Regions from separate parts of the Geobacillus sp. CAMR5420 genome, predicted to be linked through region 2. Evidence: riboswitches for the same ligand, from Rfam matches in the RefSeq annotation. Region 2 holds a riboswitch; each other region holds the start of a gene.

Evidence for each region. A riboswitch is a leader RNA that binds a small molecule or an ion and turns the genes downstream of it on or off. The one in region 2 is predicted to bind S-adenosylmethionine.
Region 1: linked by a shared signal. The riboswitch ahead of mtnK (S-methyl-5-thioribose kinase) and the one ahead of metK (methionine adenosyltransferase) in region 2 are both predicted to bind S-adenosylmethionine.
Region 3: linked by a shared signal. The riboswitch ahead of DI44_RS13865 (phosphoadenylyl-sulfate reductase) and the one ahead of metK (methionine adenosyltransferase) in region 2 are both predicted to bind S-adenosylmethionine.

The regions. Positions count from the first base shown of each region.
Region 1 is NZ_JHUS01000024.1:43,871-53,922, forward strand. It holds gene DI44_RS11625 (PAS domain-containing sensor histidine kinase) at 1-2,192, shown strand, start outside; gene DI44_RS11620 (methylated-DNA--[protein]-cysteine S-methyltransferase) at 2,182-2,685, shown strand; gene DI44_RS11615 (ABC transporter permease) at 2,760-3,773, opposite strand; gene DI44_RS11610 (sugar ABC transporter ATP-binding protein) at 3,715-5,265, opposite strand; gene DI44_RS11605 (sugar ABC transporter substrate-binding protein) at 5,262-6,425, opposite strand; gene mtnA (S-methyl-5-thioribose-1-phosphate isomerase) at 6,412-7,479, opposite strand; gene mtnK (S-methyl-5-thioribose kinase) at 7,549-8,736, opposite strand; SAM riboswitch class I at 8,873-9,041, opposite strand; gene DI44_RS11590 (carbon-nitrogen family hydrolase) at 9,136-9,948, opposite strand; gene DI44_RS11585 (pyridoxal phosphate-dependent aminotransferase) at 10,047-10,052, shown strand, end outside.
Region 2 is NZ_JHUS01000057.1:31,434-41,485, forward strand. It holds gene DI44_RS02900 (MFS transporter) at 1-636, opposite strand, end outside; gene DI44_RS02895 (hypothetical protein) at 847-1,011, opposite strand; gene DI44_RS02890 (YtzC family protein) at 1,030-1,293, opposite strand; gene DI44_RS02885 (class I SAM-dependent methyltransferase) at 1,579-2,166, shown strand; gene DI44_RS02880 (tetraprenyl-beta-curcumene synthase family protein) at 2,224-3,333, opposite strand; gene DI44_RS02875 (gamma carbonic anhydrase family protein) at 3,672-4,220, shown strand; gene metK (methionine adenosyltransferase) at 4,243-5,454, opposite strand; SAM riboswitch class I at 5,584-5,698, opposite strand; gene pckA (phosphoenolpyruvate carboxykinase (ATP)) at 5,917-7,503, shown strand; gene DI44_RS19505 (HEXXH motif-containing putative peptide modification protein) at 7,697-8,578, opposite strand; gene DI44_RS02860 (MFS transporter) at 9,390-10,052, shown strand, end outside.
Region 3 is NZ_JHUS01000012.1:59,236-69,287, forward strand. It holds gene DI44_RS13925 (bifunctional precorrin-2 dehydrogenase/sirohydrochlorin ferrochelatase) at 17-658, shown strand; gene DI44_RS13920 (PhzF family phenazine biosynthesis protein) at 655-1,476, shown strand; gene bshB2 (bacillithiol biosynthesis deacetylase BshB2) at 1,659-2,312, opposite strand; gene DI44_RS13910 (YojF family protein) at 2,326-2,673, opposite strand; gene DI44_RS13905 (arginase family protein) at 2,839-3,606, shown strand; gene DI44_RS13895 (acylphosphatase) at 3,773-4,057, opposite strand; gene DI44_RS13890 (sirohydrochlorin chelatase) at 4,146-4,892, opposite strand; gene cobA (uroporphyrinogen-III C-methyltransferase) at 4,903-5,679, opposite strand; gene cysC (adenylyl-sulfate kinase) at 5,828-6,439, opposite strand; gene sat (sulfate adenylyltransferase) at 6,452-7,612, opposite strand; gene DI44_RS18585 (hypothetical protein) at 7,640-7,807, opposite strand; gene DI44_RS13870 (phosphate transporter) at 7,767-7,895, opposite strand; gene DI44_RS13865 (phosphoadenylyl-sulfate reductase) at 7,911-8,618, opposite strand; SAM riboswitch class I at 8,744-8,848, opposite strand; gene DI44_RS13860 (DUF1128 domain-containing protein) at 8,978-9,202, opposite strand; gene DI44_RS13855 (low molecular weight protein-tyrosine-phosphatase) at 9,555-10,043, shown strand.

The sequences.
Region 1 (10,052 bases), on a different contig from region 2:
AAGAACAAAATGCATCGACGGATGTGCGGTCGCTTGAAGAGGAAAATCGGCGGTTAAAAGAGCGGTTGAACAGTTATTCGATCATTTTTGAGCGGTCGCTCGATGCGATCGTGATTTTAAATAAAAACGGTGAATTTGTCGATGTGAACGAAGCGGCGTGCAAGCTGTTTGAGATGGATAAGTTTTCGTTGATCGGCCATTCGTTTTCTTCGTTCCTCGAACTTGTGCCGCCCGATATTTTGCTGTTTCAGCAGTCGATGCTGCAAAAGTTCGGTTCGTTCAGCGATGAACTGCTCATCAAACTGCCGGACGGCAAAGTGAAGCATGTGGAATTTTCGATGAAAAAGGATGTGTTCGACGAATTTGACCTTGTCATGATGCGCGACATCTCAGCCCATAAGGCGCTTGAGCGCGAACGCATCATTCATGAGTTTTTGTTTCGCGACGTATTCAACCGCGCCGTTGACGGCATCGTCATTTTCGATGAATTTGGGCGGTTTATCGATGTCAATCCGGCGTTTTCGATGAGCTTGAACTTGGAAAAAGGAAAACTGCTCAATTTGTCGTTTCAGCAGTTCGTCGCCCGCGAATGCGCCAATGAGTTCGCTCGGCTGCTCGCGGAAGTGAAAGAAAAGGGAACGGCCAAAGGCGAGTTGTCGCTTGTCCGCCCGGACGGAACGGTGAAAATGTTTGAGCTGACGGCGACTTCCAACGTCTATAGCGGGTTTTACATGGCCATTATGCGCGATGTGACAGAAAGAAAAAATATGGAAATCAAGTTGCAAAAAAGCGAAGAACGGTTCCGGGCTATTTTCGAACAAGCGCATGAGGCGATCCTCATTTGGGACGATTTTGGCTACATATTGAACGCCAATCCGGCGGCGAGCCGGACGTTTGAGCTGCCCTTGAATTTGCTTGTGCGCCGCAATTTGTTTGATTTTGTCGACTATGGGGACGAAAAGGTGAAACGCATTTTCAGCGAGTTCCGGCGCAAAGGGGAAATCCGTGACGAGCTGACGTTTCATATGCCGAACGGTGAGGATAAGCAGCTCGAGTTCACCATGAAAAAAGGAGCGATCGACGGGTACCACTTGACGATTTTCCGCAATGTGAGCGAGCGGCGGAAAATCGAGCGCGAGCTGCGCGAAAGCGAGCAAAAGTTCCGGAGCATTTTCGATCATGCGATGGATGGTATTTTGCTTTGGGATGCCAAGCATCGGATCATCGACGCCAATCCGGTTGTCTGCGGCATTTTTTCCGTCGAAAAGGAGGCGCTGCTTGGCCGAATGGTGGTCGAGCTCGTTCCGGAGCGGGCGCGCCGCCAGCTCAACAAGCTGCTTCAACAATGCCAACGCACCGGCGAAGCGAGCGGCGAGGTCGAATTTTTCGACGAGGGAAAAGGGAGAATTATTGAGTTTTCACTGAAAAAGGAAGTGATTCCCGGCGTCGGGATGATGATGCTGCGCGATGTGACCGAGCGCAAGGAGATGGAGCTGCAGCTGCGCAAGTCGGATACGCTCAACGTCGTCGGGGAATTGGCCGCCGGCATCGCCCATGAAATCCGCAATCCGATGACGGCGCTAAAGGGTTTCATTCAGCTGTTGCAAGGAAGCATTGACGGCGACTATTCGATGTATTTTAATGTCATTATGTCGGAATTGAAGCGGATCGAATCGATCATCACCGAGTTTCTCGTTTTGGCCAAACCGCAGGCGGTGCAATACAAGCAAAACGACATTTGCAAAATCATGCAGGATACGATCGATTTGATCAGCGCCCAGGCGATGATGCATAACGTGCAAATCATTGCCGATTTCGACCGCGGGCTGCCGCCGGTGTATTGCGAGCCGAATCAGCTGAAGCAAGTGTTCATCAATATTTTGAAAAACGCCATCGAAGTGATGCCAAAAGGCGGGGACATTACGGTGCGCATCACCCGCGCCGGGTGCTATGTGCGCATCTCCATCACCGACCAAGGATGCGGCATTCCAAAAGATAAAATCAAAAAGCTTGGCGAGCCGTTTTATACGACGAAAGAACGCGGCACCGGCCTCGGCTTGATGGTCAGCTATAAAATCATAGAAGAGCACCAAGGGAAAATTGAAGTGGAAAGCGAAGTCGGCGTCGGCACGACGTTCCATATCACGTTGCCGATCGAACGAATGGAAAGAGAGGACGACGATGACGATTGAATATGCAGTATACCGCTCAGAGCTGCTCGGCGACATTTACGTCGCCTCCGACGGCGACGCGATTGTCAAAGTCGAGCTGTTTCCAGAAGAATGGCGCGCGTTCGCCGGCGAACATTCGGTTGTCAAAAGCTGGTCGCCGCTTCTTGAACGCGCGCTTAGGCAGCTGGATGAGTATTTCCACGGTCGACGCCAAGTATTTGACTTGCCGCTGAAATGGAAAGGGACGCCCTTCCAAGAAGAAGTGTGGGCGGCGCTTTGCCGCATCCCATACGGCGAGACGGCGACATACGCTGACATCGCTGCGCAAATCGGCCGCCCGAAGGCGGTCCGCGCCGTCGGCCAGGCGAACCGGGCGAATGAGCTCGCCATCATCGTCCCGTGCCATCGCATTGTCGGCAAAAACGGCGCCCTCGTCGGCTACGCCGGAAGCCGGACCGATGTAAAAGCAAAGCTGCTGGAGTTGGAGCGGCGCTATCAATCGCGCTTCAGCTGATCGGTGGGTGTGTATGCCTCCCAAAATGGCGCCCGCCCCCATGACGCGAATCCATGGGGGCAGGGAACGGGACATTATTTTTTTTGCCAATGCGACAACGCGAGGGCGCCGACTAAAATGGCGCCTTTAATAATGTCTTGGGCGTAATACGGGACGTTCATCATCGTCAAGCCGTTCAACAACACGCCCATCAAAATCGAACCGAACAGGGTGCCGATGACGTTCGGCTTGCCGGCGCCGAAGACAGAAAAGCCGATGTAGGCGGCGGCGACGCTGTCCATTAAAAGCGAGGCGCCGGCCGACACTTGCCCGGTGCCGATGCGCGAGGCAAGGACGATGCCGCCTAAGGCCGCAAAAAACCCGCTGATGACGTATGCATATGTCCGATAGCGGTTGACCGGGATGCCTGAGAGCCTTGCCGCCTCGCGGTTTTCCCCGGTCAAATAAAAGAGGCGGCCGGGTTTCGTGTACGTTAAAAACAGATGAGCGGCAATGACGACAAACAGCATAAGCAAGACCGAAAACGGCACGCCAAACAGCTCCCCTTGGCCGATAAATAAAAAGGAAGGAATAAATTTGCCCGGCGCCGTGCCGCCATCAGGCAGCGGCATGTCGTTATAAATCGAAAATCCTTTTGTATACGTAAGCTGCACGCCGTTGATCGCGTACATCGTCGCCAACGTGGCGAGCAAATCGGGCAGTTTGAATTTGACGATCAACAACGAATTAAGCAGCCCGACGGCGACGCCGAGCAACAGCGGCACGAGCAAGGTGACGAAAATTTCTTGGCGATGCAAGACAAGCGCCGCCGCACTGGCAATCGTCGCCAAGCTCACTGTCGAACCGACCGACAAATCGAAGCCGTCGACGATGAGCGAAAATGTAATGCCAATGGCCACCAAGGTGACGATGGAAATGGAACGCAAAATGTCGCTGAAGTTTTCATAGGTGAAAAACCGGTCTTGTGTCAGGCCAAAATAGGCGATTACAGCCAAAATGGCAAGCAGTGTGCCATGTTTATACAAAAATTCAAGAATGAACGGCGCCGCTTTTTTCGACGGCGGCGCGGAAACGGCCGGCTGGCTCATCGATCTCACCTCCGCTGCAATAGTACACAAGCTGTTCATAGGTTAGTTCTGCGGCCGGCAGGCGGGTGAGCAGCCGGCCGTCAGCCATGATGTAGATGGTGTCGCACACCTCAAGAAGCTCATGAAATTCACTCGAAAAATATAGTACTGTTTTTCCTTCATCGGCGAGAGCACGGATGATGGAAAACACCTCTTGTTTGGCGTGGACATCGATTCCTTTCGTAGGCTCGTCGAATAGAAAAACACGCGCGTTTGTGTTCAGCCATTTGCCGATGACGACTTTCTGCTGGTTGCCGCCGCTTAAGTGGCGGACAGCGGTCGAAGGCGACGGCGGATGGATGCCGAGCGAGCGGACAAGTTCGTCGGCGGCGTCCGTTTCCTTCCTCCGGCTGATCCATTGCCAGCGCGACAGCCGGGAAAGGAGGCGGACGGTGATGTTGGTTTTCACTGACTCGGGCAAGAACAGCCCTTGTTTGCGCCGTTCTTCCGGGATGAGGCAAAGGCCGGCGTCGATGGCTTCATAAGGCGATGAGAACACATAGCGTCTGCCATCAATTTCCCACTCGCCGGATGTGTTCCGGTGGGCGATGAGGCTTTCGGCAAGCTCCGTCTTGCCGGCGCCGACCAAGCCGGCGATGCCGACGATTTCGCCGCGGTGGGCGTAAAGATCGACCGTCGTGCCGGTTTTTTCGATCGTGATCCCACGGACGGCAAAGGCGATGTCGCTTCCATGCGCGCGCGTTTGTTTCATGGCGGCGGCTCGCCTTGTTCCGGTCATATGAAGGACGATGTCTTCAAGCGGCAAACCGCGGGCGGAACCATGGTAGACGACGCGGCCGTCGCGCAAAATCGTCAGCCGGTCGGCGATTTCCTGCACTTCTTTCAGTTTATGAGAGATGTAAATAAAGCCGACGCCTTGCTGTTTCAGTTCCGTGATGATGGCAAACAGCCGCTTCGTTTCGGCTTCGCTCAAGGCGGCGGTCGGTTCGTCCAAAATGATGTAGCGCGCATTCGATGACAACACTTTGGCGAGCACGATCAGCTGTTTTTCATGGAGCGAGCAGTCGCGCACGAGCTTTGCCGGCGAAATGGCAAGGCCGACGCGGCGAAGCAGAGCAGCGGCCCGTTCTTTTTCCCGGCGCAGCGAGCGGATCGGCTGTTTCTTCACATCAGCGAGCTCATCAGCCGCCAAGTTTTCGTAAACGGGCAATCCTGGGAAAAGCGCCGTGTCGACCTCTTGGACGACGAAGCCGATGCCGGCTCGTTTCGCGTCAAGCGGCGACGAAAAGGTGCAGTTGACGCCATCGATCGTGATCGTGCCGGCGTCGGGAGGAATGGCGCCGGCCAAAATGTTCATGAGCGTGCTTTTGCCGGCGCCGTTCATGCCCAAAAGGGCGTGGACTTCGCCTGGACGGACGGAAAAGTCCACGCCGTCAAGCACGCGCACCGCGCCAAACGATTTTTCAATGCCTCGCATTGACAGCCTGTTCATTTTTTGTTCACCTGAGCTTCCAACGTTTTCATCCATGGCGAGATGGCGACGTTCGATTGCCCCCAGCCCGGGATGTATTGCGAAAGCTCGTTCATCGATACTTGCTTATCGGGCAAGTCGGTCCGTTTTACTAAATGCGGCTCGAGCGAGTAAATGTTCGGCGTTTTCTCGCCGGCGATTTTTTGATAGGCGAACCGCACCTGAACGCGGCCGACTTCCGCCGGATCCGTCGCTGTTGTCGCCACCCACGGACTGTTCGGTTTTTGGATCATTTGCAAGTCTTCGTCACTCAAATCGATGCCGTATACTTTGATTTCCGTACGCCCGGCTTGCTCGATGGCGCGCGTCGCTCCTTTGGCGAACTCGTCCCAAGTTGCGAAGACGGCGTCAATGTCGCCTTTGTTCGGATATTTTTTCAAAATGGCCTCCATTTGCGTTTGCGTGTCCAAAGCCGTGTTGGCGCTCGCCGTACCGAACTTGGCGACTTCTTTTATGTTCGGATAGCGTTTTTTGAACGCCTCATAAATGACGTGGCGCCGCTCCATTGGAGTAAAACCGCCGACCCAAATCGTGACGATGTTGCCCTCTCCATTTAAATCTTCGGCGAGTGTTTTTAACGTTTTCCAGGCGAGGCTGTAGTCGTCTTGGTCGATGACGGTGACGCCGGGAACGTTCAAATCGTTGTCAAAGGCGACGACCGGGATGCCTTTTTCAACCGCTTTTTTCACCGGGCCTTCGAGCGCATCAGCGCGGCCGTGATCAAGCAGAATGGCATCAACGTTTTGCGTGATGGCCGTTTCTACGTATGAGGCCATTTTCGTCAAGTCGTTGTCGGCGTTGTAAATTTGCACTTCGCCGCCGAACTTTTGCACTTGTTCTTTGACGCCGGCGATGTATTGCGACGAGAACGTGCCGATGGACATTTGCATAATGGCGGCGATCTTCACCGGTTTTTTCAGCTTCTCCGGGATGGCCGCCTGTTCGCTGCTCGATGCGGTTTGGCTGTTGGATGAGACGGTGTCGCCTTGGATGGCCGTTTGCTTCGTTTCGTTGGCCGGCTTAGAGCTCACGGCGTCTTGCTCGTTCGTGCAGCCGGCCAAGACGGAGAACACGGCAAAGAAAAGAAGAGAAAGGAACGATAAGGCCTTAAATCGTTTCATGCTGCTCCTCCTTTGCAAATAACGCTGGCAGTGCCGCGCTGTAGCTGCCGCGGACGATGCCTTTTTCGGTAATGATCGCGGTAATCAGTTCGTTTGGCGTCACGTCAAACGCCGGGTTATACACGTTGACGCCTTCCGGGGCGACGCGCACGCCGGCCAGATGGGTCACTTCATCCGGATGGCGCTCTTCAATCGGGATGTCTGCCCCTGTCTTTGTCGCCAAATCGATGGTGGACAACGGTGCGGCGACGTAAAACGGAATGCCAAACGATTTGGCGAGCAAGGCGAGGCCGAACGTGCCGATTTTGTTCGCTGTATCGCCGTTTTGTGCGATCCGGTCGGCTCCGACGATAATGGCGCGAATCCCTTTCGCTTTGATCGTTTGCGCCGCCATGTTGTCCGTAATAAGCGTGACGTCGACGCCTGCTTGCATCAGCTCCCAGGCGGTCAGACGCGCTCCTTGCAAAACGGGGCGCGTCTCAAGGGCGTACACGGATAACTCGATCCCTTTCTCTTTCGCCAAATAAAACGGGGCGAGCGCCGTGCCGTAGCGGGCGGTGGCGATCGAGCCGGCGTTGCAAATCGTCATCACCCGGTCGCCTGGGCGAAAAAGCGATAACGCATGTTCGCCGATGCGGCGGCAGACATCTTCGTCCTCGATTTGGATGCGGATCGCCTCGTGAATAAGCACCGTTTTCGCTTCGTTGACTGAGGCGGCGTCTTTGGCGGCGGCAGTGAGCCGGTCAAGCGCCCAAACCAAATTGACGGCCGTCGGGCGGGCGCTTGCCAAATAATCGCGGTCTTGCTTTAGGCGGCTATGGAACTCGTGGACCGTTTCCGCTTTATAATGCGAGGCGGCGAGCGCCAGACCATAAGCGGCGGTGATGCCGATCGCCGGCGCTCCGCGCACTTTCAGCGAGGCGATCGCATCGTACACGTCTTCAAGCGTATGCAGGTCGATATATTCTGTTGCTAATGGCAATTTTTGTTGGTTTAAAATCGTGATATGCGTCTCGCGCCACTCGACAGAGCGCGGGATGGCAAAGGTGTCCATCGTCGTCTTCCTTTCTTTTCACATTTTCCGTTGATCCGGGCCGGCACTGGGCCGGTCGTCGCCGTGTTACTATTCGGTTTCTGCAAACACTCGGCGGAAGCCGTCCGTTCCGGTCAGCTCGTTGCGCTCGACAATCAGGCGGCGGCCGAGGCGGAGCGCGTGTCGTTTGGCGGCAAGGCGGGCTTCTTTCTGCTCGATGCCGTCAAGGTCGGCCACATGGGCGAGGCCGATCGTCCGGCGGATGACTTCGCAGCCGGCAAAGCCGACAGCATCGACGAACGCATGCCGGAGCACATCGTCAAGCAAGCCCGGTGTTGCGGCGTACGTCTCGATGCTTTTGGTGCGCCAAAGCTCCGAGAATATGGACGCAAAGACGTCCCAGGTCCGGTCGATGTGATCAAAGAGCGGTTGGCGCTCAACGTCAGGGCGGGACAACGCATTTAACAGCAAGTTGGCGAAAAACTGCCCAAGGTCAAAGCCGATCGGGCCGTAAAAGGCGAATTCCGGGTCGATTACTTTCGTTTCGTCGGTGCTTGCGAAAATGCTGCCGGTATGCAAATCGCCATGCAGAAGCACATCGGCTTCGGTTAAAAACTTGCGCTTCAGCTTTGCTGCTTCTAGGTGCAAGCGGTCATCGCGCCAAAGCGCTTCAACGTCTGGGCGCAATTCGTCTTCAAAGTTGTTCGTTTCGTGGTCAAAAAACGGGTCGGTGAAGACGAGGTCTTCCGTGATTTTGCACAGTTCCGGATTGACGAAGCTTTGCGCCAATTTCTTTTTCTCTTGCTGGTTCATGCCGAAATCAGACGTATAAAACGCCGTCTTGGCGACAAACTCGCCGATATGCTGGGACAAAAGCGGATACGTTTTTCCTTCGATCAACCCTTTGCGGGCGATTTGCAAACGGGATAAGTCTTCCATCACCGTAATGGCGAGCGATTCGTCAGAATAGTAGACTTTCGGCACGTATTGCGGCACATAGCTCGCAAACGTGCGCAGCGCGTTGCTTTCGATGACGGCGCGCTTTAACGTAAGCGGCCAGCTTTCGCCGACCACTTTGGCGTACGGCAACGCTTGTTTGATGATTACGCCTTGCTTTGTTTCTTGGTCGACGATATGAAACACTAAGTTCAAGTTGCCGTCGCCGATCTCGCGGCACAAAAGAGGCGCCCCGTCGCGGAATAAGCCGAGGCGGACAGCGAGAGATACCGCCTTCGGTTCGGTCAGCGGTTCGTAAACCGATGTTTGAACAGTGGTCATTGCCTTGTTCCCCCTTTTTTCATTTCGCTCGTTTTCAAATGCCGGTTCTGACGCGCGCTAAAACTCGGCGTTTCCGGCAAATGAAAAAGCCTCTTTCGCATACGGAAAGAGGCTTGAAGATGCATCGTCTTCGCGCCTCTTATCTTTCAGAAAGACATCGGTCTTTCTGTTGGACTTAGCACCGTGCCCTGCGGAAGCGGTTCGCTTCCGGCGCCGCCTTTGGCGTGCGCCCTATCTCACGATAGCATTACGGTCGGTTGCTGGGCTTCATTGGGCCAATTCCCTCAGCCAACTCTTGATAAGAGTACCGATTTCTTGTATTCAGTTTCGGGAATTTTCACGATGTTCTCAATTGTTTGGTTGCTTGATTCGAATGATACATGGTCGGCCAATCGATTGTCAATACGTTTTGAAAAAATTTTTTGCCGTTTCATAGTCGTGCGGCCGGCGGTCGGCAAACACCGGGATGCGCGCGCGGACGTCCGCAACGAGCGCGGGATCGATGTCGGCCGAGAGAATGCCCGGCTTCTCGTCCGCCTCGGCGATCACTTCGCCCCATGGGTCGATGACGAGCGAATGGCCGGCAAAGACGTTGTTCGGGTCGCGGCCAGCCCGGTTGCAGGCGACGACGTAGCATTGGTTTTCAATCGCCCGCGCCATCAAGAGCGTCCGCCAATGGTGCAGGCGGGGAAGCGGCCATTCGGCGACGACAAACAGCACTTCCGCCCCAGCCAAAGCATGGGCGCGAATCCACTCCGGAAAGCGGATGTCATAGCAAATGACCCCAGCGCACGGCAGCCCGTCAAGCGAGAACAAGCCTGGCTCGTTTCCCGGCTGCAAATACAAATGTTCATCCATCAATTGGAACAGGTGAAGCTTGCTGTATTCGCCGACGATTTGGCCATGACGGTCGGCCACGATCATCGTGTTTGTCACGCCGGCGGCTGTTTTTTTGGCGACCGAACCAGCGACGAAATGGACGCCGTACGTTTGCGCCAATCGGGAAGCGAGCGCCTTCGCCCGTTCGGCGCCTTCGTCGGCAATTTCATCCAGGCGCGTCAAATCGTAGCCGGTCGTCCATAACTCTGGCAGCACGATGATGTCAGCGCCGTCTTTGGCAGCGGATTCCACGGCCTGTTCGGCTTGCTGTTCGTTTTTTGCTGGATCGCCAAATGCAATGTCAAGCTGCAGGCAGGCGATGCGGATCGTCATGAGCGTTCACCTCGGAAAAAAATTTTTCTTTACATTTTGCTTTTAACGATATATGATGTTGCACTAGAATTTCAAGAATTTTTGAGAAGGTGTGGACGATGACG
Region 2 (10,052 bases):
GCCGGCGCAAAGGAGGGCAAGCGCCCAGCCCGCGGAGCGGGATGGCGCTCTTTCCGCTTCTCCGGATCGTTTCTTTCTCGGCGGCGGCAAGAGCGGAACGCGGCGCAGCCCGGCCACAACCGTAAACAAAAACGCGGCATACAACAAAAGATTGGCGAAAAAAACGAGCGAGAACGAATATGAAGCGACAAGCCCGCCAAGCGCCGACCCGACGGCGACGCCGATGTTTTGCGCGACATACAAGGCGTTGAACGCCCGCCGCCCCCCTTCCGGCCAAATCGCCCCGGCGTACGCCGACGCCGCCGGAAAGACGACGCCGCTGCCAACGCCGACAAACGCCAAAAACACCGCATAATGCGGCCAACCGTGCCAAACGCTTAAGCCGCCGAGCGCGGCCATCGTCAACACCGCTCCGGCCAACAAAACGCGAAACCCGCCGATCCGGTCAAACAAAAAGCCGCCGGCCAAGCTGCCGATGACGCTTCCCCCAGAGTTGAGCATGAGCACGACACCAGCGACAGCGAGCGGCTGGCCGAGCTGTTCGTGCAAATAGATCGTGTTTAGCGGCCATAGAAACGACGCCCCTGTCACATTGAGCGCCATGCCGACAAGTAGCCACCAAAGAGCGCGGGGCATCGGTCATCATCCTTTTCTGGTTTTTATTTTGAGTTCCGAAATAATTGTAGGGGAAAACAGGAAAAAATGCAATCAAAAAGGCGGAGCGTTCCGATGCGTCCGCCACTTTTTTGCCAAACTAACTCCCCACGGAAACAATGGCTTTTGAAGCGGGGCTCCTGCGCGAAAAGAAGAACAAGACGGAGCGGCTTTCGCCCCTTTGGCTTGTCGTCACCCGTTCCGCTGCTTGGAGCGGATCGGTTGGCCGCCCGTTTCCTCGTATTGCTTTTTCGCCAGCTTCACCGGGTCAAAGTCTTGACCAAGCTCCAAATCGTTATTGTTTTGGCCGTTGCGTGTTTTTTGTTCCGGATTCGTTTGTTTCAAGCGTCGCTTCATGTTGTGTTCCTCCTCGTTTCAGCGGTCAAGCAAAATCATGTCATTTTGCAATTGCTCGAGCTGGAGCCGCATCCGATGCAGCTGCTCACGCTGCTGGGCGTTGCAGCTTCGCGCCAAGTGCGCTAAATCGATGACCGTCTGCTCGAGCATCTGCTGGGCGTTGGTGTATTCGGTGATGTTGTAATGCTCCTGCTTTTGCGCTTCCGTATATTGCTCTTTCGCGTAGCGGATCACATCTTCACACCGCTGCAAAAATTCCTCAACGGATTGTCTTGTCGCCATGCGCTCACCTCGTTTCGTGATATTCCCTCATGTTTACTATGCGCCGCATAGGCCGGCCGTATCACGCCAATGATTGGCAGCGGTCGATTTTCCATGAAGTTTTTGTTACAATGCCGACGTGAGGATCTTCGTTCAGCTCGATCAATGTCGGTCAGCTCAAGGTTTTCTGTCACGCCGGCGCAGAGGATGGAAAGTTTAGGGGAAAAGCGATGGCATCCGACACTTTGGCGCAACGCCACGCCTGCCAACGTAAACGATGAAACGATCACAAGGAGGGGCCAACCGATGGCTTTGATGAACATTTTGCCGTTTGCCCGCTTTTTGCTTGATCAAGCGGTCAACGAAGGCGACATCGCCGTCGACGCGACCGTCGGCAACGGGCACGACACCGTGTATTTGGCCGAACGCGTCGGGGAGACAGGCCATGTGTTCGGCTTTGACATTCAGCCTGAGGCCATCACCGCCGCTTCCGCCCGCCTCGCGGAACATGGGCTATGCGGGCGGGCGACGTTGTTCGAGCGAAGCCATAGTGAACTGCTTGAGGCGCTTCCCGCCGATGTACACGGGCGCATCGCCGGCGCGGTGTTCAACCTCGGCTATTTGCCGGGCGGCAATAAGCAAATCGTCACCCAGCCGGAATCGACGATCGAAGCGGTCCGCCAGTTGCTTTCCGTCATGAAGCCGGGCGGCGTCATCGTTCTTGTCGTCTACCACGGCCATCCGGAAGGAAAGCGCGAACGCGACGCGCTCCTTGATTACGTCCGTTCTCTTGATCAACGGCGCGTCCATGCCTTGAAATACGAATTCATCAATCGGCAAAACAACCCGCCGTTTTTGCTCGCGCTCGAGAATCGGGCGGATGGGGGCGCCTGATTCCGTCCGATCCGCCGACGAACCACTGCTCTTGCCAATACAAGCAAACAGCCGCCCTTATGAAAAGGACAGCCGTTTTTGCCGCTCCTGCCAAAAGCGGTATGCTTTTCCGTTCCAATAGAAAAACTGCGACGCCGCCCCGCCGGCGCGGACGAGCCGGCGCGCCAGCCGGCGCAGCCCGCGCTGCTTTTTCACCTTGGCATCCGACAAATACAACCCAAGAAGCCCTCGGTGAATAAGGCGGTGAAACTCGCCGTGCGGAAGGGCGCCGACATGGCGGTCGGCCTCTTCGATGAAATGGCAAAGCCGCTCAAGCATCACCGTTTCATTCGGATAGTAAAAGCAAAAGTTTAAATCGCCGCCGTCCCGGTCTTCCTCCTGGTCGATCAAATAGTCGAGCAAAATGTGCAGTCCTTGAATGTACGGAAAATAACCGTCGCGCACTTGTCTCGCCATCTCCGGCGGCAGCGATTCGCCAAACGCATAGGCGACGAGGCAGAAAATGCCGAGCGTCGAACCGGAGCAGGCGGAAAACTCATACCATTCCATCGGCGGCAAGGCGTCTTTGTATTGCGCGAACCATTTCTCCAGCCGCGGCACCCGCTCGCTCGCTTCGACATGTTTATGCACTTGCAAGTCGCAATAATATCCGGCCAATTCATGCAAAAATGGGGCGATCGTCTCATAATGGCGCACCGTCTCGAGCACCTCTTGGCACGTGCGGACGAGCGCCGGCAAATAGCCGCCGTCTTCCTGTTCGCGGCGATGGCGGTAATAGTTCGACGGCTCCGCGCCGATCGTCAAAGCGTCCGGCATCGAATCGTGCAAGGCGCGAAAGTCGAGCGGATCGAGCGAGGTGCTGCGGTCGCACAAATTATCCAAATAATCGCTGATCGTCTGGTAAGCCACGATAAAGCGGATGCAATCCTCCATGTTTTCTCCGGCCAAGAGCGCCAAAATGGAGCCGCCTTCGCAATGGAACGTTTTCGAAGCGATGCTCGCCAAGGCCTGGCGCCGCAATTCCGGGTCGGGAATGCGCTCGGCCTGGCGCCGCCAATAGGCAAGCTCGCGGTGGACAAGCGGAAGCACGTCACGATACACCATTTTCATCAAGGCGATGGGGTTTTTCGGAATGTTCAATCGGCTCACCTCAGGTGCAAACACCATGGTCTCGTCTCCTAGCATTTCCATCTTATCAGCAACCAAAATCGTTTCGCGTCTGAACAGCCTGCGATCTCGTCTTCCAGTATTGCCATCAATGCGGGCGGGGCAAACCATAAAAGGGTTGGCGATGGAATGAAAAAACCGCTCAACAACGGTTCTTCTCACGTTGAGAAGCTTTGTGAAATCGGATCTTCTTTCCCGATCCCAACCACTCATCGGGCGAAACGAAACGTTTTTCACCAATCCCGACCAGGCGCGCTCACTTTCGTTGGCGATTTGGACGCAGCGTTGTACAATACATGGTGAACGATCGATTTTGCAGCAGAAAGGAACGAACGCCCATGATTTACCCATACAAAGGCAAAACGCCGCAAATTGCCGCCTCCGCCTTTATCGCCGACTATGTGACGATCACCGGCGATGTCGTGATCGGCGAAGAGACGAGCATTTGGTTCAATACCGTCATTCGCGGCGATGTGGCGCCAACGGTGATTGGCAACCGGGTCAATATTCAAGATAACTCAATTTTGCATCAAAGTCCAAACAATCCGCTTATCATTGAAGACGGTGTAACAGTCGGCCATCAAGTCATTTTGCACAGCGCCATCGTTCGCAAAAACGCGCTCATCGGCATGGGCTCGATCATTTTGGACCGCGCGGAAATCGGGGAAGGCGCGTTTATCGGCGCCGGCAGTTTAGTGCCGCCGGGCAAAAAAATTCCGCCCAACACGCTCGCCCTCGGCCGGCCGGCGAAAGTCGTCCGCGAACTGACGGAAGACGACATCCGTGAAATGGAGCGCATCCGCCGCGAATATGTCGAGAAAGGGCAGTATTACAAAGCGCTGCAGCAACAGCGGACATCGTGCGCCAACAAAAAAGAGCTGCCGTGATCAGGCAGCTCTTTTTCTTTCATCACTTGTCCGCCAACGCCAGCGCTTGTTCTTTCAACAAGGCGGCTTTGTCGGTGCGCTCCCACGGCAGGTCGATGTCCGTACGCCCAAAATGGCCGTAAGCAGCCGTCTGTTTGTAAATCGGGCGGCGAAGGTCGAGCATTTTGATGATGCCCGCCGGGCGGAGATCGAAGTTGTTGCGCACGACCTCAATCAAAATGTCTTCCGATACTTTGCCGGTGCCGAACGTATCGATCGAAATCGAAACTGGGCGGGCGACGCCGATCGCGTAGGCAAGCTGCACTTCGCATTTGTCGGCCAGTCCTGCCGCGACGATGTTTTTCGCGACATAGCGGGCCGCATACGCCGCCGAGCGGTCGACTTTCGTCGGATCTTTGCCCGAGAACGCGCCGCCGCCGTGGCGGGCGTAGCCGCCGTACGTATCGACGATGATTTTGCGCCCCGTCAACCCAGCATCCCCTTGCGGACCGCCGATGACAAACCGTCCTGTCGGGTTGATGAAATATTTCGTGTTCTCATCAAGCAGCTCTGCGGGCACGACCGGCTTGATGACCTGTTCTTTAATGTCGCGCTCGATTTGCTCTTGCGTAATTTCCGGATGGTGCTGCGCGGAAACGACGATCGTATCGACGCGCACCGGTTTGCCGTTTTCATCGTATTCGATCGTCACTTGCGTTTTCCCGTCCGGCCGCAAGTACGGCAAGACATCCGTTTTGCGCACTTCCGCCAATCGGCGCGCCAAGCGGTGCGCAAGCGAAATCGGCAACGGCATCAATTCTTCCGTCTCATTGCAGGCGAACCCAAACATCAATCCTTGGTCGCCGGCGCCAATCGCTTCAATTTCCTCGTCAGTCATCTGACCTTCGCGCGCCTCAAGCGCCCGGTTCACCCCCATCGCAATGTCCGGCGATTGTTCGTCAATCGACGTCAGCACCGCGCACGTATCGGCGTCAAATCCGTATTTGGCGCGCGTGTAGCCGATCTCCCGGACCGTATCGCGGACGATGCGCGGAATGTCCACGTATGTTGATGTCGTGATTTCCCCGCTCACGAGCACCAGCCCGGTCGTGACGCTCGTTTCGCAGGCGACGCGGGCGTTCGGATCTTTTTCCAAAATGGCATCCAAAATGGCGTCAGAAATTTGGTCGCAAATTTTATCCGGATGTCCTTCCGTCACAGACTCTGAAGTAAACAAGCGGCGTTTGGCTGACATTCGGTTTGTTTCCTCCTCTTGGCATAATGTGGCGACACGGAACTCATTTCCCTTTTTCCCTTCGCAATATAAAAAACCTTTCCTGTAACGGCTGAGGAAAGGTCATGGCAATCGTATTGCTTCCTTTCACTCTTATCGTTCAAGGACTGCGCCTTGCCACAGGTTAGCACCATTTCACACATGTACAGTTGTGACGGTTGCTGGGCTTCATCGGGCCTGTCCCTCCACCGGCTCGGGATAAGAGTATCCGTTCAATGACTTATCTTATCGCAATGGAATCGGCAAAGTCAACTATCAAAATTCATTTTTTATCATTTCCAGCCGAGAAAATTCTTTCCTCAAGGAAATCGACACATTGGGCAAAATAAAGTTTGAAAAACCCACACAATTAGTATGGACTATTAATAAAAATGTGTTATACTATTTTCAAGAGTGATTTCAAAAAGAAGGCAGGTTTTGAATATGGGGATCGCAAACATGACGAATAAGCTTGATGTATTGCTGCAAAAACCGTACGTGCATCATCAACTGTCCGTCGCCGAGCTCGTCGAGAAAGTCCTGCAGCGGAACGAAGGACGGCTGACGCACACCGGAGCCGTCGCGGTCACGACCGGCAAGTACACAGGGCGGTCGCCGAAAGACAAATACATCGTCGAAGAACCGTCAACGAAGCAAACGATCGACTGGGGAGCGGTCAACCAGCCGATGTCTCCGGAGACGTTTGATAAACTGTACGACAAAGTGCTCGACTATTTAATGAAGAAAGATGAACTGTTCGTGTTTAAAGGCTTTGCCGGCGCCGATCCGAAATACCGGCTGCCGATTCAAGTCGTCAACGAATTCGCCTGGCACAACTTGTTCGTCCATCAGCTGTTCATTCGGCCGAACGTCGAAGAGCTCGCCGTGCATGAGCCGCAATTCACCGTCATTTGCGCGCCGAACTTTAAAGCCGACCCGAAAGTCGACGGCACGCGCTCGGAAGCGTTCATCATCATCTCGTTTGAACGGCGCACCGTGTTGATCGGCGGCACCGAGTATGCCGGCGAAATGAAAAAATCGATTTTCTCGGTGATGAACTATTTGCTGCCGGAACAAGGCATCCTGCCGATGCACTGCTCGGCCAACGTCGGCCAGGAAGGCGACGTCGCCCTCTTTTTCGGCTTGTCGGGAACGGGAAAAACGACGCTCTCGACCGACCCGAACCGCCGCTTGATCGGCGATGATGAACACGGCTGGTCAAGCCGCGGCATTTTCAACATCGAAGGCGGCTGCTATGCGAAATGCATCAACCTATCGCGCGAGAAAGAGCCGCAAATTTTTGACGCCATCGGCTTCGGCGCGGTGCTCGAAAACGTCGTCCTCGATGACGCGACGCGGGTGCCGAATTACGACGACGGCACGCTGACGGAAAACACACGCGCCGCCTACCCGCTTCAGGCGATCCAAAACATCATCGACCCGAGCGTCGCCGGCCATCCGTCCACGATCGTGTTTTTGACAGCCGATGCGTTCGGCGTCCTGCCGCCGATCAGCAAGCTGACGCGCGAACAAGCGATGTACCATTTCTTAAGCGGCTACACAAGCAAGCTCGCCGGCACCGAACGCGGCGTCACCGAACCGGAAGCAACGTTCTCAACGTGCTTTGGCGCACCGTTTTTGCCGCGCCCGGCCGTCGAGTACGCGGAAATGCTCGGGCAAAAAATCGCTGAACACAACGTCCGCGTCTTTTTGGTCAACACCGGTTGGACAGGGGGGGCGTACGGCGTCGGCAGCCGCATGAAGCTCGCCTACACCCGAGCGATGGTGCAAGCCGCCGTCGAAGGGGAGCTCGACAACGTCGAAACAGTCAAAGATCCGATTTTCGGCCTCGCCATCCCGGCGCACGTCCCGGGCGTGCCCGATGACGTCCTGCAGCCGCAAAACACATGGGCCGACAAACAAGCATACGAACAAAAAGCAAAAGAGCTAGCGCAAAAATTCCGCGCCAACTTCCAAAAATTCGCCCACATCGATCCGTCCATCGAAAAACTCGGCGGACCGCTCGTTTAACAAGAACCCAGCCGGACAGGGAACCGTTCCCTGTCCGGCTGTTTTTTATTTCTTTCCTTTGCTTTGGACTCCGACACTGAATCCTTAAGCATTTCTGTACGTCGATCCGTTTCATTCGCCTCAAACAACCTCAAAACAACCGGACTCGATCAAACGCAATGGGCTTCTGTGTTTTCATTTGTCGCAATGGCCATTAGTTCTGTAAGGAATACGTAATGTCATCAAAAGATGGATGATTAATGAACTTGCGCATGATTTCTAAAGTTTTTACTCCCTGTTCCCCCAAGAATTGTGTTCTTGCCTCTATTTCTTCAACTGTTTTCCGCAAATCATCCATATACTTCTCAGAATTTTTAGAATCATTAAACAAGTGATAAAGATGCATAATTCCTATAGAAACTCCAGCAGCATGATATGCTCTGTCTAAAGGCCTTTTGATTTTCAAGATGGTTGATGTAACTAGAGCTTCTTCTTTTGCACATTCATTAGCATTAGGAAACATACAGTTAATCATATCATCCAAGAAGATACTTTGGTGGATAAACTCATGATAAATGGCCTCTGCATATTCAATGATTGACCAATCAGATTGAGGGTTTAACCATACTAATCCCATAACATTGGACACTGATCCTCCACCAAACAAATCTTTTTTTAAAATCAAAAAGGTACCAATAAGTGTATTAATTAAATCATACAAATCATTATGCAATACTTTGATCAACTTTAATGCTTTTTCAATTCTATCAGTAATTACTTCTTGCTCTTGTTGTGAATAAATGTGTTTATCGTTTTCCAAATCCTCTTTGTCAATCATACCCAAACTAAGTAATTTATTTTGCAATGTTTTATCAAAATATGTAACATGTATTTTTTCGTTTGAGTATGGAACAGGAACATCTTGAATATAATTTATGGCTTCAAAATATTTCTCTTTTAACGTGACACCTAATGGGAATTTCTTTCCACTTTCCTGCTCGACATAATTTTTTAGAATCTCGATATTCTCGATAATGTGTGATTTATGCAGAAATGGTAAAAAGATTTTTGATTCTGTCTGAACTATACTTGACATACTACTCCCCCTATTCACGGTATATTTATGGCTCTTCACCACAAAATACACTTGACAAAAAACGTTTTTCATAACGTCAAAAAGATCAATTTCCATTTTTTGTTATTTTGTTCAACTGGGAGGGTCAATATCATGTTTGTTCCTAAAAGTCAAGTACATCTTTCACCCGAGTTCGACAGTTTTGAGGCCATTTTAGGCTCTTGGGTGATGTCCCCACGGGTGAAGGAGCGCTCCCCTTCCCATGGGTCGTAACCGTCGAGGTTGGACTTTTCGCGATGTTCCTGGAGCTAGTTGAGTTTTAGCGATCAACTAGCCCCATTTTTTTCATAAATTGAACAAACTACTTTGTCAAATGAATTTGCATTCTAAGTGGTTGTACTACAAGAGACATTTGTGCATTACTTTTTAAATAATGTTCAACATAACGTTTAATATTTTCGACATGCTTTTTATTCATGGAATAACACCTCCTTCTATTTGTATTCATTGCCATTTTAACAAAAAAATGTATAATTACAACAATCAAAAAAATAAAATTATTCTATACCTGTGGTGCTAGTTGAGCGCTGATGCTCAACCAGCACCATAGGAATAAAAATGGACTCTAAACAGAATAAGGGGGAGGCTTCCATTGCTTCAGTATATCCATTCGCCTTTAGGAAATTGTTGAAAATCCATCCGCTTTCTTTCGCCTCCTCTCTTAGGGGCGCGACAAAAAGCTCGTTTTATCAAAAACTGAAGAGCTGGCTTTTGGTTCGTGTTTACGATTCCATTACCAATCGTTTCGATGATCAAAGAGAGGATTGAGGTCATGAAAAAGAAACCATTTCATTTCCTTTGGATCGGACAATCTTTCGCGAATTTCGGAGATGTGTTCTACATTGTTTCCGTTGTCTCTTGCCTATATCATTTGACATCGAAAGCCATGGCTGCCACCTTAGTCCCTTTTTTCGTTACATTGTCGTTATTTATTAGTGGAATCGTCGCACCGATATTTTTTGAAAACTATAAACAAAAAACGTTACTGTCCTACGGACAACTGTGTAAAACATTTCTGCTGCTTTTTCTCTCGCTGTTTTTGCAATGGGGTGCGGAACATCACATTGCAATCGTTTACGTTTTTGTATCATTGATCGCTTTTTTAGACGGGATCAATAATCCGATTAAAAACTCCCTCGTTCCGTTTATCGTTTCCAAGGAGGAAATCTTGAAAGCCAACAGTTTTTTAAACACGTTAGACCAATTTATCAAACTTAGCGCATGGCCGATCGGGAGTTTGATTGTCAGTGCGGGATCGCCGTTCCTTTTAATCCATATCACCTTATTGTTCTATATCGTTTCAAGCATTCTCATGTTTCTGTTGCCTATACAAGAACATACAAAGAAGAATACGGTCCAAGACAAAGGCCTAAAGAACTTTCTCCTTTCGATCCGTCTAGGATGGGAATACACGTGGAGAAATGTGCACGCGAAA
Region 3 (10,052 bases), on a different contig from region 2:
GCGGGAGGAGAAAGCGATGGGATATCCAGTGATTCTTCAGCTTCGCGGCCGCCGGGCGGTCGTTGTCGGCGGCGGGAAGGTGGCGGCAAGGAAAATTCATGGATTGTTAGAGGCAGGGGCGGAAATCGTGATGATTGCGCCTGAAGCGGAGCCGGAGCTTCAAGCGTTGGCCGCGGGGGGGATGATCGTTTGGAAGAAAAAGCGGTTTGACCGAGACGATTTGGCGGGGGCCTTTTTGGTGATTGCCGCGACGAACGATCGCAAGGTGAATGAAGCGGTGACGCAAGCAGCAGCACCCGGTCAACTCGTAAATGTCGTGGATGATCCGGAGCGGTGTGATTTTCACGTTCCCGCTGTTGTCCGCCGCGGTCCGCTCACAATTGCCGTGTCGACCGGGGGGGCAAGTCCGGCGGTTGCTCGCCGCATTCGCCGCGAGCTTGAGGAGCAGTATGGCGAAGAGTACAGGCCGTATCTTGAGTTTTTGCAGCGGGCCCGCGGCATCGTATTGCGCGAAGTGGAGGACGCTGAGGGACGGAAGCGGCTGTTTCAGGCGCTCGCTGCTGATTCCTTCCGGCAGCGCGGCCGATGGGATGAAGAGTTGGCTCAGCTATTGGCGAACGAAAAAAAACGAAACGGGGAAAGAGGGGAAGAGCAATGAACATTCCGATGTATATTGTCGATGCGTTCACCGACCGGCCGTTTGCCGGCAACCCGGCAGCCGTCTGCTTGTTGCCGCAGCCGGTTGGGGATGAGTGGATGCAGCGTGTTGCCGCAGAAATGAATTTGTCTGAGACGGCCTTTTTAGTTCCACATGAGGGCGGCTATCGTCTGCGCTGGTTTACCCCTAAAGCAGAGGTTGATTTGTGCGGCCATGCAACTTTGGCGAGTGCCCATGTGCTGTGGGAGCGCGGGGAACACCGCCGAGATGAAGCGATTGCCTTTTTCACGAACAGCGGAGTATTGACGGCTATAAACAACGATGGTTGGATTCGGCTCGATTTTCCGAACGAAACGCCAGTGCGGGTTGAGTCGCCTCCTGCTGCGCTTGTTGGTGCCTTGCCAGCTGAACCGCTGTTTATCGGGCGCAACCGGTTCGATTATTTGGTGGAAATCGGCTCAGAACAGGAGGTACGCAGACTGACCCCGGATTTCCGCCTGCTTCAAGAAGTAGATGCGCGCGGCATCATTGTGACAAGCCGTTCAACGGCAGAAGAAATGGATTTTGTATCGCGGGCCTTTTTTCCAGCTCTCGGTGTGCCGGAAGACCCGGTTACCGGCTCCGCTCACTGTTGCCTCGGGCCGTATTGGGCGGACAAGCTTGGGAAAACGACGTTAGTCGGCTACCAAGCTTCAGCCCGAGGCGGCATTGTGCGGGTGATGGTGGCAGGCGAGAGGGTTCAGCTCGAAGGAAAAGCCGTCACCGTGCTGAAAGGGGATCTGGCCGCCGAGGCCGCTTTCGGATTGCAACCCATCTGAAACATTCCAGCGGAAACAATGCCTGTTCCGGATTCGGTTGGGCGGGCTGGTGTTTTCTTCACTGCCTATGCCAACGAAAAAGGCGCCCAAGCCTCACGTGAAAGGCGGGCTTCCTTTTTTCGGCGGCGGGCCGGCCGTGCCGGTTCAGCCAGCTTGGAGGTGCGGCCGGCGCCTGTATACGTTTAGTCATCCCACCGATACGTCCAAAACCGTTCCGTTTTGAGCCAAGCAAGCGCATCGCCGCGTTTGGATGCCGCCTGCATCAGTCCTTCGGTTTGCGAACGGTGGGCGCGAATGGCGGCCAGCTTCGTATCGATCACCGAGCTGACATCGCGCACGACATCCGGCTGGCCAAGGTCTTGTTCGCAGTTTTTCGCAAACGCAACGCAATGGACGGTTGGCCGTTCTTCTTTCGGCCAGCGCTTTAAGGCGCGGATGACAGCGGCTCCACACGCATCATGGTCGGGGTGGACGCTGTAGCCGGGGTAAAACGTAATGACAAGCGATGGATTCGTTTCCGCCACGATGGCGGCGATCCGGTCAGCCAGCTCTTCTTCATCCTCAAACTCGACCGTCTTGTCGCGATAGCCGAGCAGGCGCAAATCATGAATGCCGAGAATGCGGCATGCTTCCTCCAGTTCTTGCTTGCGGATGTGTGGAAGCGTTTCGCGGTTGGCAAACGGAGGCACGCCCATATTGCGCCCCATTTCTCCGAGCGTCAAGCAAGCGTACGTCACCGGCGTGCCGTTTTGCGCATGCTCGGCAATCGTTCCCGACACGCCGAACGCTTCATCGTCTGGGTGGGGAAAAACAACGAGCACATGTCGTTCGTTCAACGGAACTCCCTCCTTACACAAACGGTTCGTCGCTTAGTTCGAGGGCGACGGCCAATTTCCCTTGATCATCATGGCCTGCCAACAGTAATTGTCCTTTTTCTGTCCATTCCCAATGGGTCAGCCCTTCTGCGTACACCCAGCCAAGATCAAGCTTCAGTCCGACGCGGTATGGCCCGGGGCCGGTGATCTTGCCGCGGGTGAAGCGGATGCAGGCGTTGCGGATGTAGGCGCCGACGGAATAAAAGCCTTCGTTATGATGGGAGGCGTATGCTCCGTTCGTCGTTTCCAAATGAATATACACGTCACGATTGGCAAAACGATTCAGCGCCTCTTGCACGGCGGCCGTGTCGATCGGTTGCAAGCGGCTCCCTCCTTGCTGTTTGTTTTTCTATTATTGTACATGACCGAGGCGTGTGAGCGGAAATATTTCGACTTCTATTGTATAATCAAAATAGAGACACATCTTGGACTCATCCGCACCTACAAAGCGTTGAATGCTGATTCAACGAAAGAAAGGTGATGATCGATGGGGTTTCAAGGCAATGGTGTCACGATGCTTAATTTTGACGGCGTGTACCGGCCGCAAAAGCGGCTGTTTCAGTTTCCGCACGAATGGGTCGATCTCACTGATGTACCGGAGACGAATTTGTATTGCAGCGAAGTGGCGCTTGCTGAAATTGAGCGGCGGCTTGAGCGGCGGCGGAAGCGCGGGGCGGTGCTGATCGGCAGCGGAAACTACCATTATGTCACATATTTATTGCTTAAAGAGATCAACGAACCGTTTACGCTCGTTCTTTTTGACCGCCATACGGATGCTGAAGAAGGAGATGATGTCATTTCGTGCGGCTCATGGGTCTCCTATGCACTTAAGCATCCGCGGCTGCAAAAAGTCGTTATCGTTGGCCCAACTGCTTCTTCGCATCAACTCCGTTTATCTCCGAACATGACTGTTCTTCCATTTGATGATCATGATGAATGGCCAAAAGCGCTCATCGAGACCATCCCGACCGGAAGCATCTATATCAGCATCGATAAAGACGCTCTTCGCCGCGAAGACGCGGTCACGAACTGGGATCAAGGAGTGATTCCGCTATCCCGGCTGCTCGCCTGCCTCCGATTGCTCTTATTCCATAAAAAAGTGCTCGGCGTAGACATATGCGGCGAGTACCCGCCATCCGCTGTCGACGTGTTCGACCCGCTTTGTCGCGAAGCGCGGCGAAAAAATGAACAGGCGAACATGGCCATTTTGGAAACATGTTTCCATTATGCAGCGCCGCATTTGCGGCCGGCGTAATCGAGCGGCGAGAAGAGCGGGAAAGGCAGCACCGTTTTTGGTTTGGCGGTCAGAAAAGCAAGGGAGACGCTGTCCCTTCGGATTTTGGCGAGCGGGCCGGCGCTTCTGTCGGCTCGATGGCTGAAAAAGCCGGGAAGGCCGCTGCTTGAGGGGATGAGCCTAGTTGTCAAAAGCCGCTCCCGTACATAATGCGAAATTGTTTTTCATCGGGGCGGACATCGTGCGGCTCGATGTGCATGCGGGCGACTTTGGCAAACATCGTTCCGGCTTCAATGGTGTTCAAAAAGAGTTGAAGGGCGCTTTCATTCCCCTGAACTTCCATTTCCACTGTTCCGTCATCATTGTTTTTCACCCAACCGGTCAGCTGGCGCTTCAATGCTTCGTGTTGGACGAAGTATCGAAACCCGACGCCTTGCACGCGCCCTTCCACGATGACATGAACTCTTTTCACGCCGATGAGTCCTCCTTTATCACGGTTGTTCTGCTTCTATCATATAATAGATGAGGTCGAAAGTACATGAAAAAAGGAGCTTGATGGTTCAAGCTCCTTTTTTTACGGATGATAGCGATGATACTTGTTGTTGAATGTGCAGCACAAGCCGCGGGTGATAGCCTAGGTAAGAGCATAAACGCCACTGCTTGTCGGAAACAGAGAACCCTTGCAACTTCCGTTCGATCGTTTTCATTAAGACGCCGGTAAACAATAAGTACGGGACGACAAACACACGCCGATACGCCGATGCATGGGCTCGTTCGAGCCCTTCATCAAGCGTCGGGCGGATGGCAGCGAGAAAACAAACGTCCACGTGCGGCACGTTTGTTTTTTCTTTTAAAAGTGCGGCGATGGCGGACATGTCGCGTTTCGTGTCGGGATCGCTGCTGCCGCGGCCGACAAGAAGGATCATCGATTCGCCGTCAAGCGGTGCGGACTGTTCGCTGATGCGGTCGATAATGATGTCGATCATTGTTTCATGGACGCCGAACGGAGCGCCGCAGAGGATATCAACGGACGGATGGCGCCGTCTCGCGATGTCCAATGCCGCTGGAATATCGTGTTTGGCATGCCCTGCGGAAAGAAGGAGAAGCGGAACGACGATGACGCGTGTCGCCCCTTGGGCGACACAACGGTCAACGCCGGTGACAATGTCCGGTTCCGCGAGCTCGACAAAGCATAGCTCTTGAATCGGAATATCGATGGTCCTCCGGCACTGTTCGACGAAACGCGCCGCTTCATGGCGCGCAGCGGCAATGCGGCTGCCGTGGCTGACGTACAAAACAGCTTCCATCGCCATCGCCTCACGATGTTGCGCCAGCGGCTGCGGATGACGCGAGCAACTGCTCAAACCATTGAATGTTGGCCCGCAGCCGGACGACGTCTCCGATAATGATCATGCTCGGATTTTGGATGTTTTCTTTGGCGACGACGGCCGCGATCGTCGCGAGCGTGCCGGTGACGGTGCGCTGAGCAGTTGTCGTTCCCCATTCGATGACCGCCGCCGGCGTCTCCGGCGCTTTTCCATATTTCATCAGCTGGCCGCAAATGTATGGCAAGTGATGAACCCCCATGTAAATGGAGATCGTATCGATGCCTTTGGCGAGGCTTTCCCATTTGATCTCGTCACGACTTCCGTCGCGCCGATGCCCGGTGACAAAGGCGACGCTTGAGCTGAACGCGCGATGGGTGACAGGGATGCCGGCATAAGCCGCCGCCGCGATGGCGGAGGTGATGCCGGGAACGATCTCAAATTCGATCCCATGTTTGGCCAGCGCCTCGGCCTCTTCGCCGCCGCGCCCGAACACGAACGGATCGCCGCCCTTTAAGCGGACGACCGTTTTTCCTTTTTTGGCATGCCAGACGAGCGCATGGTTGATCGTTTCCTGCTGCATGGCATGGAAGCCGGGCAGCTTGCCGCAAAAGATGAGTTCGGCGTCCGGCTTGGCATATGAAAGCAACTCTTCATTGATGAGACGGTCGTACAAAATGACATCCGCCTGCTGGATGCATTTTAATCCTTTGACGGTAATGAGTTCCGGGTCGCCGGGGCCGGCGCCGACAAGATACACTTTGCCCATCGTTGTTTCAGCCCCTTCGTGCATGATTCAGCCAGCCGCCGGAAAGCGGCATGGATGCTCGGCTGCTTTTATTGTAAATGGTCTGCCTTGGGATGAAAACGACCTTGTCAAATGACCTCCCGTTCTTTTTTGGCAGGGGATGAGGGAATTAGTCTGTTTTCGCGGCCGGGATCATTCCTCGCTTGCGCAGGTAGGCGAGCACTTGCTCGGCACATTCGTCAACCGAATAACGGTGTGTTTCGATCGTCAGCTCCGGTGCTTCCGGCGCTTCGTACGGCGAGTCGATGCCCGTAAATTCACGGATTTCCCCGCGGCGGGCTTTTTGATACAGCCCTTTCGGGTCGCGTTTTTCGCATTCTTCAAGCGGGCAGTTGACGTAAATTTCGATGAACTCGTCTTCTTCGACTAAGCGGCGGACGAGCGCCCGGTCTTCGGCAAACGGCGAGATGAACGCCGTCAGCACAAACTGGCCGCTGTCGACAAACAGCTTCGCCACTTCGCCGATGCGGCGGATGTTTTCCGTCCGGTCGGCGGCGGAAAAGCCGAGATCTTTATTGAGCCCGTGCCGGATGTTGTCGCCGTCTAAGACGTAATTCTGAATGCCGAGCTCAAACAGTCGTCTGGAGACGGCGTTGGCCACCGTCGATTTGCCGGAGCCGGACAGCCCGGTGAACCAAAGGATGGCGCTATGATGGCCGTTGCGCTTGCGCCGGTCTTCTTTTGTGACCGATGTGTGATGCCAAACGATGTTCGTGCTCATCGCGATCCTCCTTTAGCGCGCTGACGGGGCGACCGTTTCGCGTTCTTGCAGCCCTTTGATCAAGACGGCGGCCACTTCCGGACGGCTGAACGTGCTCGGCGGCACTTGGCCGTTGCGCAGCATTTCACGAACTTTCGTGCCGGAAAGGACGACATGGTATTTCGCGTCATGCGGACACGTTTTTGTCGATGCCATCCCTTCGCATTTCGTGCAGTAAAAGCTATGTTCGAAAAAGAGCGGCGTAATGCCAAGCTCTTCAGCCGTAAAGTTCAAGAAGATTTTTTGCGCATCATACGTACCGTAATAATTGCCGACACCAGCGTGGTCGCGGCCGACGATGAAGTGCGTGCAGCCGAAATTTTTGCGCACCATCGCGTGGAAAATGGCTTCACGCGGACCGGCATAGCGCATCGCTGCTTGGAAGACGCCGAGGAAAACGCGGTCTTTCGGGTAATAGTTTTCCAGCAGCACTTGATAGCTTTCCATCCGGATGTCAGCCGGAATATCGTCCGCTTTCGTTTCGCCGACGAGTGGGTTTAAAAACAGGCCATCAACGATCTCGAGCGCGCATTTTTGAATGTATTCATGGGCGCGGTGAACCGGATTGCGCGTTTGGAAGCCGACAACGGTGTTCCAGCCAAACTCAGCAAACTTTTTCCGCGTTTCCGCTGGATCAAAATAAAACGCGGCGAATTGGCCTTTGTCGGTCCGTTTGACAAGCGTAATCTCCCCGCCGACATACACATCCGGCTTTTCAAACAGTTTGCGCACACCTGGGTGAGCAAGTTCATCCGTTTTATAAACGAGCTTCGCTTCTTTCGTTTTGTCTGGGCGGTAAATGTCAGCAATCTCAATGACGCCGTAGACGTCGCCATGATAAACGAGTTTCGCCTTATCGCCGACGGCGAGCTCTTTCGCTTTTTCTTCTGTTACCGCGAGCGTGATCGGAATGCTCCAGACGGTGCCGTCAGAAAGACGCATTGTTTCAACAACCGCGTCGTAATCCGTTTTCGTTAAAAAACCAGTGAGGGGGCTGTAGGCGCCCGTTCCGATTAGCTCCAAGTCGCTCAGTTCGGCTTTGGAGAGCTCGATCGTTTTGGTCGCCTCATCAAGTGGATAGTCCGGATTCCAACGATTGATTAATGTACCGCCATGCGGGGTGCTTAAGCTCATGTTCATAACCTCCTAGATTGATAGATGTTAATTAAATGCCGCCGCCATGTTCGTGAAGCGAACGTTCTTCTTCGGCGACCGTTTTTTTAAGCTGATGACGCCAAGCGTCGCCAAGCAGACGCTCAAGATGGCGATGACCGTATAGACGTCGCTGTCAAACAGCAGCTTGACGAATCGGAATGGCGTCCGATTCATCAGCGACGCCCATCGAGGCCGCCGCGCCGCTCGCCTCGATGTTCATGGCGAAGAAAAAGGATGCGATCAAAGCAATGGCAAGGAGCATATCGTTTTTCTCTCCTTAAGCGAGATGAAGACCGCATTCCGTCTTCCCTTGGCCGGCCCAGCGCCCGGAGCGCAAGTCGTTCGGATCTGTAGCCGGCGTCGTGCACGGGGCGCAGCCGATGCTCGGGTAGCCGTGGTCATGAAGTACATTGTACGGAAGGTTGTGTTGATACACGTAATTCCATACATCCTTCCACGTCCAGTGAATGAGCGGACAAACTTTAATAGAACGGAATTTGTCGTCTTTGTTGATGTACTCGACATGCCGCCGCGTCGGCGATTGTTCGCGGCGCAAGCCGGAAATCCACGCCGTCACCCCGGTCAGCACCTCGCGCAGCGGAATGACTTTGCGCAGCTCACAGCATTTGTTCGGGTCGCGTTTCCAAAGCTCGTCGCCAAATTGCGCCTTTTGTTCTTCTAACGTTAGGCGCGGCTGTTTCATCACGATGCGAAGCGCCGGATATTTCTCTTTCACTTTTGCGATCGTATCATACGTCTCCCGGAAATGCAGACCAGTGTCCAAAAATACGATTTCCGCATCCGGCTTGACTTGGGAGATGAGATCAATAAGCACGATCCCCTCAACACCGAAGCTGCACGCGTATACGATCTCATCGCCGTATTCGCGATACGCCCAAGCGAGGACGTCAAGAGCCCCTTTTGTTTCATTATCGAACGGAAAAGACGGTTTTTCCGCCGTTTCCCACTGATCATACGTGAGCATCGGTTTCTCCTCCTCATAAAATCAAAGAAAATCCACATAATTAGTCGGATATATAGCGGCCAAACGGCAATTCGGCGGCAAAAATCCTTCCTTGCATTAACCAGAAAGAGCGGGAGAAAGGGCGCCCCTTATTTTACTAAAGATCTTCTTTAGCTGGAATTGGCACTTTGCTATAGGTGGCAGGTTGTCGGAGTTCATTGAGCCAATTCCTCCCTCACTCCCGAGCAACGTATGCAACGCATGTCATTTAATTGATTAAAATTTTAGCACAATTGACGATAATGTCAATCATAGTTTTTCGATAGGAATTGTTTTTATGCGAAACAGCTGCATTGCCTGCCTAGCAGCAGATGGGAACGTTATTTTTTGCGCAGGCTTCCGAGCTCTTCGACAATCGCCTGCATTTCGCTTGGGCTGAACGTCTCGCGTTTCATCACCATCTCGTAAATGTCTCTCAATTCATCGTACCATTCCTCGGAAAAATGGGACGGCTTGATGGCATCCAAGTTCAGCACTTTCAACTTTTGCTTCAGCTGTTCGATCATGTAGGCGACGTTTTCCGCCGACCGTTTTGATAAATCCATTGGTTTGCTCCTTTCATGGCAAGTTACTATGTATTGTACCATAGGTGCAGGAAGAATGGGGAGAGATTGCATGGCTTGCTTTTCTGATGAAAAACGGATGATGTGGTAAAATGTAGGTGCACATGCATAGTGCCAGTGTAGAAGGTTGGTGAAACACCGCGTTTTCTTCAAAATGGTTGTCGTGAACGCGCGGAAGAGTTGTTGATCCATTCGCGAAAGCTCCCCCCTGGAGTGTTTTTTCGTTACATCACCGACCTTCCTTCTAGGGCCAAAAAGGGGCTAGATGAAAAGGAAAGAAGGAAAACTAACGGTGGAAAGCACCGTGGACATAGCGAGAGGGGTGGCTGTTTGGATGATTAAAGTGCTGTTTGTTTGTCTTGGAAACATTTGCCGATCGCCGATGGCGGAAGCGGTCTTCCGCCATTTGGTGAAAGAGCGGGGGCTTGACGGGCTGATTGTCGTTGATTCGGCGGGAACAGGCAGCTGGCATGTCGGTGAGCCGCCGCATGTGGGGACAAGAAGGGTTTTGACTGAAAACAAGATCGACTACTCCGGCATCCGCGCCCGGCAAGTGAACCACCGTGACTTGGAAGAATTTGATTACATCATCGCCATGGACGCAGCCAACTTGAACGATTTGCGCCGATTGGCTGGCTCCCGTTCGAAAGCGGTGCTCGCCCGGTTGCTTGACTTTGTTCCCGACCGGGAAAAAGACGATGTGCCTGATCCGTATTATACCGGGAATTTTGCCGAAGTGTATCGCCTCGTCCGCTCGGGGTGCGAGTATTTGCTTGAGAGGATCATCCGCGACCATCGGCTTGGTGCGGAGGAAACAAAATGACTTTGAGGG